Regions from separate parts of the Massilia sp. Dwa41.01b genome, predicted to be linked through region 3. Evidence: predicted binding sites of a transcription regulator. Region 3 holds the regulator's gene; each other region holds the start of a gene.
What was found. The regulator HrcA, encoded in region 3, represses chaperone genes, less so after heat shock. The targets are predictions, from matches to a motif close to TTAGCACTCNNNNNNNNNGAGTGCTAA.
Positions count from the first base shown of each region.

Region 1 (4,278 bases), 650 kb from region 3:
GATGCTCCTTGTTGGAACCGTCAGTGGAACGGCCGTCTTGCGGCCGCGTGACCTGCAAACCAAACGCCTGGGCAAAGCCCAGCAATGCTTCTTCGAGCACCGACAGTTTCAAGCGGTAGGTCACCGTCCTGCCCTGCTTTTCGGCGTCGATCAGCCCCGCATTCACGAGGACGGCAAAGTGCGCCGACATGGTGGGCTTCGACACGTCGAACATGTCGGCCAGCTCCCCTGCGCCAATGGGCCCCTGCTGCAATAGCTGGAGGACCCGGCGGCGGGTGGGATCGGACAAGGCTTTGAATACGTTGCTCATGTGACGATTATTAGCTAATCATCTAACTATCGTCAACAACTTTTGCGTGGGAGTTCGAACATGTCGTTTTAGCTTGGCGTGCGCAGCAGGCGCAGGATGGCGTGCCACTGGCCGGCAGTGACCGGCGAAATCGACAGGCGGCTGCCCTTTTGCAGCAGCACCATGTCTTCCAGCTCGGGCGCCAATCGCATCTCGGCCAGCGGAAGGTAGCGTCCCTTCTCCTGCGCCTGGACGTCGACCGAAATCCAGCGCGGCTGTTCGCGCGTGGCCCTCGGATCGAAATAATGACTGTTCGCGTCGAACTGGGTTTCGTCCGGATACGGGCCGCTCACGACCCGGGCGATGCCGGCCACGCCGGGCACCGCGCAGCTGGAGTGATAGAACAGGATGCCGTCGCCGACCTGCATGGCATCGCGTAGAAAATTCCGCGCCTGGTAATTGCGTACGCCGAACCAGGCCACCGTCTGCTGCGGCGCGGCGAGCACGTCGTCGAAACTGACTTCATCGGGCTCGGATTTCATCAACCAATAGCGCATCGGCGGCTGCTTTCGAAACAAGAAGTGGTAATGGGAACCGGGCACCCGCGCGAAAAAGCGTGCGCCCATAAAAAAACGGCTGCGAGGCATAAACGCCCGCAACCGCTTTCTGGAATATAGCCCCGCCTGTGCCGTTTTTTGCCGGCATCCCGAACCTGATGGCTCAAGGTGGTCGCAGTCAATCCAATTTCGGGTTCGTCGAACTAGCGACGCTCACGCCCATCGAACATATCCCGCAACCTATGCATGTAAATGGTTCAAGGAATATATGGCAATCTCGAACACCGCAGGGTGCCTCGCAGTTTACTCGCTTGAAGCCGTGTGTCAAACGAATTTGAGCGGTCAGGACAGATTTTGTTGCGGTGCCAGGGCGGCGTCGAGGACGGTGTGCATCGCTTCCAGTTTCTGCTTGACTTCGAGCATCGACATGTCCGACAGCGGGCCTTGCGGCGACTTGACCGACAGGAATTCGGCAGCGACGCTGAGGGCGGCCATGACGGCGATGCGGTCGTTGCCCTTGACCTTGCCCGAGTCGCGCAGCGCCGTCATCTTGCCGTCGAGGTAGCGCACGGCGTCGCGCAGCGTGGCCTGCTCGCCTTCCTTGCAGGCCAGGCGATACGGCTGGCCCATGATGGTGACGTCCAGGTAAATCATCGGGTGGCCTCGCTGTCGACGGGTTCGGCGTCTTCCGCAGTTTCCGCATCGTCTTCCTGCGGCGCGGGCAGCTGGGCGATCACGGCTTCCACGCGGCGCTGGGCTTCGCCCAGGCGCTCCACGAAGGCCATGTTCTCTTCGCTCAGCAGCTTGTTGGTCTGGCGCAGCACCGCGTTTTCACGGCGCAGCGAACCAACGAGCTCGGCGAGCCGCTCGATCTTGTCGGATAGGTCTTGGAATTCGGAAATCATTCGTAACTATAGGTCCGATCTGGTTGGACAGTCAACATCATAGCGTGCCGTGCGCCCGGCACGGCTGAGTTTGCGCCGCCTGCGGTGCGCCGAGGGTAAACACTGCAGCTGATTCGTTTGCTGCCAGCTGTTTTCTCGCGTTTTTTGATCTTCCTCAACTGCGTGCCAACGGTGCGGCAACGCGGCTGGCATCGGTGCTAGTCTCTGCGCCTTGTGCCTGCGCCATGGCGCGCAGCCGATACGCAGTCAACCCGTTTTCCTGCCCTGCGGCTTTGAGCGGACGCAATCTCGCCAACGTTAAATAAGCAACATGACATCTTGAAATGCCGCATAGTCGTCCCTATAATTAGCACTCGTTAGTAGAGAGTGCTAACAACTCTTTCAGCCGCGGCGCAGCACGATGCGAGCGCGTGGCGGCACCCAAACGAACAAATAGCTAGTCCAAACCACTGATTAAAGGAGTTTTGCATGAACCTTCGCCCTCTGCACGATCGCGTTATCGTCAAGCGTCTCGACCAGGAAACCAAGACTGCCTCGGGCCTGATCATCCCTGATGCAGCGGCTGAAAAGCCGGACCAGGGCGAGATCCTGGCTGTCGGTAACGGCAAGATCCTGGAGAACGGCCAAGTGCGTCCGCTGGAACTGAAAGTCGGCGACCGCGTCCTGTTCGCAAAATACGGCGCACAAACCGTGAAGGTCGACGGCCAGGAACTGCTGGTGATGCGCGAAGACGACATCATGGCCGTGCTGGACAAGTAATCCTCCCGAAAAAGAGCGCCCGCGGGCGTTCTGAATCAGTCAACGAATAATTGGAGAAATAAACATGGCAGCTAAAGAAGTAATTTTCGGCGACGCAGCGCGCGCCAAGATGGTTGAAGGCGTGAACATCCTCGCCAACGCAGTCAAAGTCACCCTGGGCCCGAAAGGCCGCAACGTCGTGCTCGAGCGCTCGTTCGGCTCGCCAACCGTGACCAAGGACGGTGTCTCGGTCGCCAAAGAGATCGAACTCAAAGACAAGCTCATGAACATGGGCGCGCAGATGGTCAAGGAAGTCGCCTCGAAAACCAGCGACAACGCCGGCGACGGCACCACCACCGCGACCGTGCTGGCACAAGCCATCGTGCGCGAAGGCATGAAGTTTGTTGCCGCCGGCATGAACCCGATGGACCTCAAGCGCGGCATCGACAAGGCAGTTGCCGCCACCGTCGAAGAGCTGGCAAAAATCGCCAAGCCATGCACCACCTCGAAAGAAATCGCGCAAGTCGGCGCCATTTCGGCCAACTCCGACTACTCGATCGGCGAGCGCATCGCTGAAGCGATGGAAAAAGTCGGCAAGGAAGGCGTCATCACCGTCGAAGACGGCAAGTCGCTGAACGACGAACTCGACATCGTCGAAGGCATGCAGTTCGACCGCGGCTACCTGTCGCCTTACTTCATCAACAATCCGGACAAGCAAGTCGCGATCCACGACAACCCGTTCGTGCTGCTGTGCGACAAGAAGATCTCGAACATCCGTGACCTGCTGCCGGTGCTCGAGCAAGTTGCCAAGGCCGGCCGTCCGCTGGTCATCATCGCCGAAGACATCGAAGGCGAAGCGCTGGCGACCCTGGTCGTCAACAACATCCGCGGCATCCTGAAGACCGTTGCCGTGAAGGCCCCTGGCTTTGGCGACCGTCGCAAGGCCATGCTGGAAGACATCGCTGTCCTGACCGGCGGCCAGGTCATCGCTGAAGAAGTCGGCCTGACCCTGGAAAAGGTCACCCTGGCAGAACTCGGCCAGGCCAAGCGCGTCGAAGTCGGCAAGGAAAACACCATCATCATCGACGGTGCCGGTTCGGCTGACAACATCGAAGCACGCGTCAAGATGGTGCGTGTCCAGATCGAAGAAGCGACCTCGGACTACGACCGCGAAAAGCTGCAAGAGCGCGTGGCCAAGCTGGCCGGCGGCGTTGCGGTGATCAAGGTTGGCGCTGCCACCGAAGTCGAAATGAAGGAAAAGAAAGCCCGCGTGGAAGACGCGCTGCACGCCACCCGCGCAGCCGTTGAAGAAGGCATCGTGCCAGGCGGCGGCGTCGCCCTGCTGCGTGCCCGCGCCAACCTGCAAGTCAAGGGCGACAACCCTGACCAGGAAGCCGGCATCAAGATCGTCCTGCGCGCAATGGAAGAGCCGCTGCGCATGATCGTCCAGAACGCTGGCGAAGAAGCATCGGTCGTCGTCTCGGCAGTTCTGGGCGGCACCGGCAACTACGGCTACAACGCCGCCAACGGCACCTACGGCGACATGGTCGAAATGGGCGTGCTGGACCCAGCCAAGGTCACCCGTTCGGCCCTGCAGAACGCAGCGTCGATCGCCGGCCTGATGCTCACCACCGACTGCATGGTTTCGGAAATCACCGAAGACAAGCCAGCCGGCGGCATGGGCGGCATGGGTGGCATGGGCGGCATGGGCGGTATGGACGGCATGATGTAATTGTCCTGGGCGCCGGTTCGCCGGCGCCTGCTGCGGCTGTACACTACAAGCCTGCAA
Region 1 is NZ_CP050454.1:4,340,473-4,344,750, forward strand. It holds gene G4G28_RS19995 (metalloregulator ArsR/SmtB family transcription factor) at 1-310, opposite strand, end outside; gene G4G28_RS20000 (EVE domain-containing protein) at 379-846, opposite strand; RNA gene ssrS (6S RNA) at 962-1,142, opposite strand; gene G4G28_RS20010 (cell division protein ZapA) at 1,189-1,500, opposite strand; gene G4G28_RS20015 (hypothetical protein) at 1,497-1,751, opposite strand; gene G4G28_RS20020 (co-chaperone GroES) at 2,220-2,510, shown strand; gene groL (chaperonin GroEL) at 2,575-4,221, shown strand.
Region 1: G4G28_RS20020 (co-chaperone GroES) is a predicted target of HrcA. The motif match lies at 2,098-2,124, and genes of this name have one in related genera.

Region 2 (4,278 bases), 1.5 Mb from region 3:
TGCTCTCCAGTGGCAGGACCACGTGCGCGATGACCCAGCCATCGCGTTCGGCCAGGGTGCAGCCGGCGCGGGGGCCAAACAGCAGGGACAGCCGCCTGGCGGTATTGGCCAGTCCCAGGCGGGTGGAGTCGCTGGCCTGCGCGAGACGCCCCTCGTTGGCCACGGTCAGCTCGACCCCATCGTCCTTGCGGTGCGCCCCGATACGTAGTTCGCAAGGGCCGATGCTGGGCTCGACCCCATGCTTGACCGCGTTCTCGACCAGGGTTTGCAGCGCCATCGGCGGAATCGCGACGGCCTCCAGGCCCGGCTCGATGTCCATCGTGATGCGCAGGCGTTCGTCGAAGCGGTGCTTTTCCATGCCGAGGTAGGCCTCGACGGCCGCCAGTTCGTCCGCGAGCGGCACGGTGGCCGTCTGCCCGGCACGCAGGCTGTGGCGCATCATGCCGCCCAGCTGGCCGACCGCGCGCGCGGCGAGCTCTGGGTCGTGGAAGATCAGCGCGCGGATGCTGTTCAAGCTATTGAAGAAGAAGTGGGGATTGACCTGGGCCTGCAGGGCGCGCAGTTCGGCGTCCTTGACGCTGACCTCGAGCTGCAGCTTTTCCAGCTCGAAGCGCAGCGCGCGCCGCCGCGCCAGCATCGTCGAATAGCAGAGCGTCCAGACCGCGAACAGCGCGTACCACAGCAGGCAGAGTAAAAACAGCAGGCTTGGCGCCTCCGGATCGGCGAGCAAAGCCCCATGCCGGAACACCAGGTCGGACAGCGCCAGCACGCCGGTCTGCACCACGCTCAGGACCAGCAGGCCGCTGAGGATACCCTTGAGCGGTGGCGGGCCGTGGCGGTCGATCCAGCCGCGCCGGCGCAGGAACAGGCGCCAGCAGTGCGATACCAGCAGGCCGCTGACGATGCACATGAGCTTGGCGAGGACGAAGCGCAGGGCGGCCTCGCCGAAGTTGTTCAGGGTGGACAGGATGGCCACCAGGGCAAGGCCGCCCCAACCACTGAGTTGGAAAAGCCAGTAGTCGCGCGAGGAAGAGGTACTCAGCTCGGCGCCGCGGAAAGGGATGGTGCTCGGGCTATCCATGCATAAACGAGAACGTGTTCATTTATTCATGGTACTGCATTTGTTGCCGACAGAACAAAAATCGCGGGGCGGTGACGCTCCAAGCGCCCAATAAAAAACGGCGGCCCCTTGCGGAGTCGCCGTTCGGCGTTTGCCCAACGCCCGGTAAAAGCCTGATGCTTACACGTAGGCGGCCAGCGCGCCTTTCATTTTCTTCAGCGCCGCCGATTCGATCTGGCGGATGCGCTCGGCCGACACGCCGAATTCCTCGGCCAGCGTGTGCAGCGTGGCGCCTGAGCCGTCGTCGTTCGCCAGCCAGCGCGCTTCGACGATGCGGCGCGAACGCGGGTCGAGCTTGCCCAAGGCCGTTTCCAGGCCTTCGGACTGCAGGCGCGTGACCTGCTCGGCTTCCAGCACCCGGGTCGGTTCCTGCTGGTCCGACGACAGGTAGGCGATCGGCGAAAACTTGTCGTCTTCGTCGTCGGTCGGCGCTTCCAGCGCGATGTCGCGGCCCGACAGGCGGGTTTCCATCTCGATCACTTCTTCGCGCTTGACGTCGAGGAGCTTGGCGAGATCGTCCACCTGCGTCGGGGTCATCGCATCCAGGCCCACCTTGTTGCTGCGCAGGTTGAAGAACAGCTTGCGCTGGGCCTTGGTCGTGGCGACCTTCACAAGGCGCCAGTTCTTGAGGATGTACTCGTGCATCTCGGCCTTGATCCAGTGCATCGCGTACGATACCAGGCGCACGCCCTGGTTCGGGTCGAAACGCTTCACGGCCTTCATCAGGCCGATATTGCCTTCCTGGATCAGGTCGGCATGCGGCAGGCCGTAACCGAGGTAGCCACGCGCGATCGACACCACCAGGCGCAGGTGCGAGAGCACCAGTTTTTGCGCGGCATCAAGGTCGTTCGCTTCCCGCAGACGCTTCGCCAGCGAAACTTCTTCCTCATGGGACAGCATTGGCAGGCGGTTCACCGCGGAAATATACGCGTCGATGTTACCGAGATTGCCAGTGAAACCGAGTCCCAGAGCACGGCTGCCGGTTGGAACCAATGCGGATTGTGCGGACATGTTGTTTTCCTCGTAGAGTAATCTGTGCTGCGCCGGCACCCCGGCCGGGACAATCCCGACGGTGACCGCCCCATCTCGAAGCGGGCGCTCGCGATACCGTTTACATTCACTTGAACCATATATTAGCACTCTCACAGGGTGAGTGCTAGCGAGCCCCTGGCGACGGGCGGCTGTTTAAGTCTGGCTAAAGTATTGCGCTGAATCAGCTTTGTTCAGTCGCTATTGGATTCTCACTGTAGAGCGGAACAATGCGCGACTATTGATCTAAATCAAGCGTCTAGGGCGATAAATCACCTTAGGTCACAGCCTAAGTGGTCGCGACAGGCGCATTCTGTTAAATGCCGCACAGAGAGCAAAGTTCCGAATCGAGCGAGGCATCGTCCTACTTGTGCATTGCACGTTGACGCACAAAGCAGGACGGTTCAGGGAAATACTGGGAGGAAGGCAGCCAGTACTGCCTTTTGCACTTAATTCAAGCGCGCAAGATGGCGTTGCACAGACAGCAAGGCGCCGATCAGGCCGAGGCCGGCGCTGATGGCAAGCAAACCGGCGATTTCCAGGCCTCCCAGTGGTGCCAACTGGAATTCCGAGGCATACAGGCGTGCGAATTCGGCAATGGCCGCGTTCAACGGACGCAGGGCCAGCAGCACCGCGCCCAGCGCCACCGCGCCGGCGCAGATGCCGAGCAGGGCGCCCGTATAGTAGAACGGGCGGTGGATGAAGTTGTCGGTTGCGCCCAGCAGTTTCGACACGGCGATTTCCTCGCGCTGGGTCAGCACCTGCAGGCGGATCGTGTTGAACACGACGGCAATCACCACCACGCCCAGCGTGATCGCCAGCAGCAGCAGGGCCAGGCGCAGGATGCCCAGCAAGGCGGCCAGGCGTTTCACCCATGCGGAGTCGACTTGTACCGTATCGACACTGGGCAGGGCGCCCATCTGCTCGACGATGCTGTCGATGCGCGCCGCGTCCGCCGTACTGGAAAAGCCCTCGAGCTTCATTACATAGCTGTCCGGAAGCGGGTTGTCGCCCAAGGTGTCGAGCGCCGCCGACAGGCCGCTGCGTTCCTTCAGGTCTTCGAGCGCGCGCTCGCGCGGCACGAAGGCGATGCGGGCGTGGCTGCCCTGCAGGATCTGGCGCAGCTGGGGCTCGATTGCCTGCGCGTCCTCGCGCGAAGCGCCCGGCTTGACGAACAGGCTGATCTCGGGGTCCACCGACAGCTGCTCGGACATCGGCCGCACGTTGTCGAGCAGGGTGATGCCGGCGAAGGGCAGGGCCAGGGCCACCGCCACCACCAGCACGTTGAACAGGAAACTGCCCGGCGCCTTGCGCACATGGGCCAGGGCCGCGCCGAGGGCGAAGCGGTGTTGGCGGATCCAGGGGCTCATGCCGCACCTCCCTCGGAGGCGGGCGCATGGCCGGCATCGGCTCGGGCGTCGACGCGGCCGGCATCGACGAGTTGCCCATGTTCCAGCCGGATCACGCGTGCGGCGCCGTCGAGCACCTGCTCGTCGTGGGTCGAGATGACGCAGGTGACGCCGACGGCGTGGAAAGCGCGCAGGGCGTCGAGCACCTTGTCGGCGGCCACGCGGTCGAGATTCGCGGTCGGCTCGTCGGCCAGGATGATCTGCGGGCGGTTGACGATGGCGCGGGCGATCGCCACGCGCTGCTGTTCGCCGCCGGAGAGTTCCAGCGGGTGCGCGCGGGCGCGATCGAGCAGGCCCACCTTGTCGAGCGCGGCGCGGGCACGGCCCTCGGCCTGCGACCTCGGCGCGCCGGACACGAGCAGCGGCAGCATCGTATTGGCGAGGATGTCGCGGTCGTTCAGCAGGCGCTGGTGCTGGAAGATCAGGCCCAGCTTACGGCGCAGGAAAGGGATACCCGCTTTGCGCAGTTTGCCGATGTCCTGGCCGAACACCACCACACGGCCGCTGCTGGGGCGTTCGATGGCGGCCACCATTTTCATCAGCGTCGACTTGCCGGCGCCGGACGGGCCGGCCAGGTACACCAGCTCGCCCTTGTCGATGTTCAGGGTGACGTCGCGCAGGGCGGTGGCGTCGAGGGAATATTTCTTGGAAACGGAATGGAACTCGATCATCGGTTCAGTGGACCTTACTGTTATCCCAGCAGCGCTTCAACGAACTCGT
Region 2 is NZ_CP050454.1:1,111,759-1,116,036, forward strand. It holds gene G4G28_RS05135 (sensor histidine kinase) at 1-1,081, opposite strand, end outside; gene rpoH (RNA polymerase sigma factor RpoH) at 1,241-2,131, opposite strand; gene ftsX (permease-like cell division protein FtsX) at 2,599-3,519, opposite strand; gene G4G28_RS05150 (cell division ATP-binding protein FtsE) at 3,516-4,229, opposite strand; gene ftsY (signal recognition particle-docking protein FtsY) at 4,250-4,278, opposite strand, start outside.
Region 2: rpoH (RNA polymerase sigma factor RpoH) is a predicted target of HrcA. The motif match lies at 2,254-2,280, and genes of this name have one in related genera.

Region 3 (4,278 bases):
CAGGCCGTAGACCTTGCCGCTGACCGGGTAGGCGTTCAGCACGCAGGTGATGACGGCATTGATGGTCGTCAGGCGACCGGCGGTGTCCTTCGTGCCGCTGTACGCCGCGCAGGTCTGGTGGTCGGGCTGTTTGTAGATCGGCGTCTTTTCGGCGTTGTCTTGCGTGCCGATCTGCACCAGATTGACATCGTAGACTTCGCCATATTCGAGCTGGTCCTTGAACGAATACTTCACATCCTCGGAGACGCCCTGTTTGGTCGGATTGACCTCGATTGTCATGCCGTTGGTCACCAGAACGAGCGGACCATAGGTCAGGTTGAGGACGGTGCCGCCGACGGTATAGGTCGATTTGCCACCGCCGCAGGCGCTCAGGCCAACACCGAGCGCCAGGGTCAGCGCCGACAGCGCCAGGATCGATTTCTTCAAGTTAGTCTCCAGAATCAAGGGGTGCAACGCACGACGACGGTTGTGACGGGGGCGGCCGGCATGATGCCGCTGCCGTTCTCCACGGTGCACTGCGGGGCGCCTGCCTGAGGCAGCACGGTGATGCCATACGGCGCGTCCTGCGATACCGCCGCCATCTGGAATTCGGTGGCGTTGGCCGGGATGGCCACGCGGTCGGCGCCGTTCACCAGCACGAGGCCGCTGCGGTTACCCAGCCCCTCGATCTTGCCGCCGAGTGCGCGGCGCCAGATGGTGCAGGTGACGTCGATGTTGCTCATGTTGAATACCGCGCGGCCGATGCCATTGCTGACAACGCAGTCGGTCTTTTTCTCGACGTTTTCCGGCTGCGACTTGACTTCGATGTTGTAGTTGGAATCGGTTTCGACCGGCGGGAAACGGTAGGAAGCAGACCCCGCCGTGATCGGGAGGTCCGAGCCGCCATTGTTCGTCAGCACCAGGCCAGGCTTGGTTACGCCGCTCACTTTGCCGCTGAGATAAATTTCGCCGTCGCTGCCGCCGCAGGCGGACAGGCTGAGCGCGCATGCCAGCGCGAAGCCGGCACGCAGGTGGGAACGAATCATCATTTCTCCAATAAAATAGGGAAGAGCAGGGCGCGCAAAAGACTGCGCAGCGCCGCGAGGTGGAATTTTGCCCATCATTTTAGAGCATTTGGCAAGCACCGGGCTCATTGGCCATGCATGAGACTTTGTATCACCGTGTAACGGCGACGCCACCCGGCCTCTGCCGCCATGCATTTTTCGGGGCGCGCGCCCTTGCGCACAGCTGCGTTTGCAAATCACCGCTGGCCTCGCTATGCTCCGCTTGACCCTGCAGTGTTCCTCCGACGCGTCTTCGATGGCGCGCTTTCCATGACCGATTCGCACCGCCGCCGCTGGCCCAAGGCCGTCCTGTTCGACCTCGACGACACCCTGTGGCCGATCGCCCCCGTCATCGTGCAGGCCGAGCAGACCCTGTTTGCCTGGCTGGCCACGCACGCGCCGCGCGTGGCGCAACGCTTCTCCATCGATTCGCTGCGCCAGGCCAGGCTCGAGCTGCTGGCGCGCCGGCCCGAATTCCAGCTCGACCTGGGTGCGCTGCGCCGCGCCGGGCTGGTTGCCGCCTTTGAGCAGGCCGGCGAGGACGCCTCCAAGGTCGAATTGGCGATGGCGGTATTCTTCGCCGCCCGCAACGCCGTGATTCCCTACGACGACGTGCTGCCGGGCCTGTTGCGCCTGAAGGGCCGCGTGCTGCTGGGATCGATCACGAACGGCAATGCCGACCTGCAGACGATCGGGCTGGCCCACCATTTCCAGGCCTCGGTCTCGGCGCCGCAGTTCGGCCGCGCGAAGCCGGATCCGGCCATTTTCGGAAGGCTGCGCGCGCCGGGCGTGGCACCTGGCGAAGCGGTGTATGTCGGCGACGACCTGCTGCTCGACGTCGAGGGCGCCGGGCGCGCCGGCATGCGCGCCGTGTGTGGATGAACCGGACCGCCAGCCGGCGCCACCGGAAGAGGGCGTGCAGCCGGACGCCATCGTCGGCGACTTCGACGAATTGCTCGACTGGCTGGAGCGCGAGCACGCTTGAGAGCGCCCAACAAGACGGCCAGGGCGAAGCGCGGCGGCGACGACAGTACGCCCGTACGGCAAGGAGCCGCTACGCGGCCATGGCCGTTTTGTTGAGTGCGCGGAGCCCACAGGGAGCGGACGAAGGTGCATAATATGTATGCAACCATTGCGCATATCGCATCTATCCTCTCGCCCCATGCAACTTGAACCCCGTGCCCAAACCCTGCTGAAAGCCCTGGTCGAGCGCTACATCGCCGACGGCCAACCGGTCGGGTCGCGTGCGCTCTCGAAAATCTCCGGCCTCGACCTGTCGCCGGCGACGATCCGCAACATCATGGCCGACCTCGAGGAAATGGGGTATGTCGCCAGCCCCCATACCTCGGCCGGCCGCGTGCCGACCCCGCGCGGCTACCGCCTCTTCGTCGACACCCTGCTCACGGTGCAGCAGCTCGACGAACACGGGGTCCATCAGCAGCAGATGCGGCTGCCCGCCCACCAGCCGCAGAAGGTGATCGCCAGTGCGGCGCAAATGCTGTCGTCGCTGACGCAATTTGCCGGCGTGGTACAGAGTCCGCGCCGCGAATCGGTATTTCAGCAGATCGAATTCTTGCGCCTGTCGGAAAAGCGCATCCTGCTCGTCATCGTCGACCCGCGCGGCGACGTCCAGAACCGCCTGCTGCTGACCGAGGTCGACTACACGCCGAGCCAGCTGATCCAGTCGGCCAATTACCTGAACCAGAACTTTGCCGGCCTCACCTTCGACGACGTCCGGCGCCGCCTCGCGGGCGAACTGAAGCAGCTGCGCGACGATATCGGCGGCCTGATGCAGACTGCGGTGGAAGCGGGCAGCGAAGCCATGGCCGACAACCACGACGACATGGTCATTTCAGGGGAGCGCAACCTGCTGTCGGTGTCCGACCTGTCGTCGAACATGAGTTCGCTGCGCCAGCTGTTCGAGATGTTCGAGCAAAAGACCGGCCTGATGCAGCTGCTCGATGTCTCGAGCAAGGCCGGCGGCGTGCAGATTTTTATTGGCGGCGAATCGAAGCTGGTGCCGATGGACGAGATGAGCGTGGTGACTGCGCCCTATGAGGTCAACGGCAAGATCGTCGGGACGCTCGGCGTGATCGGCCCGACGCGCATGGCCTACGAGCGGGTGATTCCAATTGTCGATATCACGGCCAAGCTGCTGTCGAATGCGTTGAGTCATCCGTAAGTGGGCACTCTGCGCCCACGCGGAACGGGAACATTGCGCAGTGCCAGCGTTCAGGTGGGTACGTCATTGAGGCCCCGCCTCAATGACCCCACCCTACGGTCAACAAAAAACGGCGCCCTCGGCGCCGTCCTTCATTGCACATCGAAACGCCTCAACCGCCGCTGCGATGCGGGCAAGCCGGCTTGATGCAATTGCCGTAGATCGCCAGCGCATGTTCGGCGATTTTAAAACCGCGCTCGCTCGCGACCCTGTTCTGGCGCGATTCGATTTCCTCGTCGAAGAATTCCTCGACATGTCCGCAGTCGAGGCAGACCAGGTGGTCGTGGTGCGAACCGGCGTTCAGTTCGTAGATGGCCTTGCCGGTCTCGAAGTGATTGCGGTTGAGCAGGCCGGCCTGTTCGAACTGGGTCAGCACCCGGTAAACCGTGGCCAGGCCGACGTCCATGTTCTCGGCCAGCAGGATCTTGTAGACGTCTTCCGCCGTCAGGTGCCGCACTTCGCTGTTCTGGAAAATTTCCAGGATTTTCAGGCGCGGCAAAGTGGCCTTCAGGCCGCTCGCCTTCAGGTCGGTGGGTTTGTTACTCATGTTTGTTACTCGTAGATGGGCGGAGTGCTTTATGATATAGCGTTTTGGAAGCTCCCGCTTAAACGTTTTGAGGTTACTTATGCGCGTCTTTGATGCCGTTGTTCATCGTTTCCATGCCCGCGCTGCGCTGGCCGCCGGCCTTGCATGCACGCTGCTGCTGTCGGGCTGTGCATCCTGGCGCAACCAGACCAAGCCGGCCGCGCCGGTGAGCACCGCCCCGGCCGCCGTGGAAGCCGATGCCAGCAAGTCGGCCGCGCTGGCCAATGCCGGTGCGCAGACGACCCAGGCCACCAAGCTGCAGAAATTCCTGTGGGTGTTCTCGCCGTATCGCCCGGACATCCAGCAAGGCAACTTCGTGTCGCAGGAAATGCTGGCGCAGCTGAAAGTCGGCCAGACCCGCGAGCAGGTACGCTTCCTGCTCGGCACGCCGCTGCTGATGGACATGTTCCACGCCGACCGCTGGGACT
Region 3 is NZ_CP050454.1:4,989,982-4,994,259, reverse strand. It holds gene G4G28_RS23025 (hypothetical protein) at 1-426, opposite strand, end outside; gene G4G28_RS23020 (hypothetical protein) at 441-1,025, opposite strand; gene G4G28_RS23015 (HAD family hydrolase) at 1,314-1,925, shown strand; gene hrcA (heat-inducible transcriptional repressor HrcA) at 2,206-3,225, shown strand; gene fur (ferric iron uptake transcriptional regulator) at 3,377-3,811, opposite strand; gene G4G28_RS23000 (outer membrane protein assembly factor BamE) at 3,891-4,278, shown strand, end outside.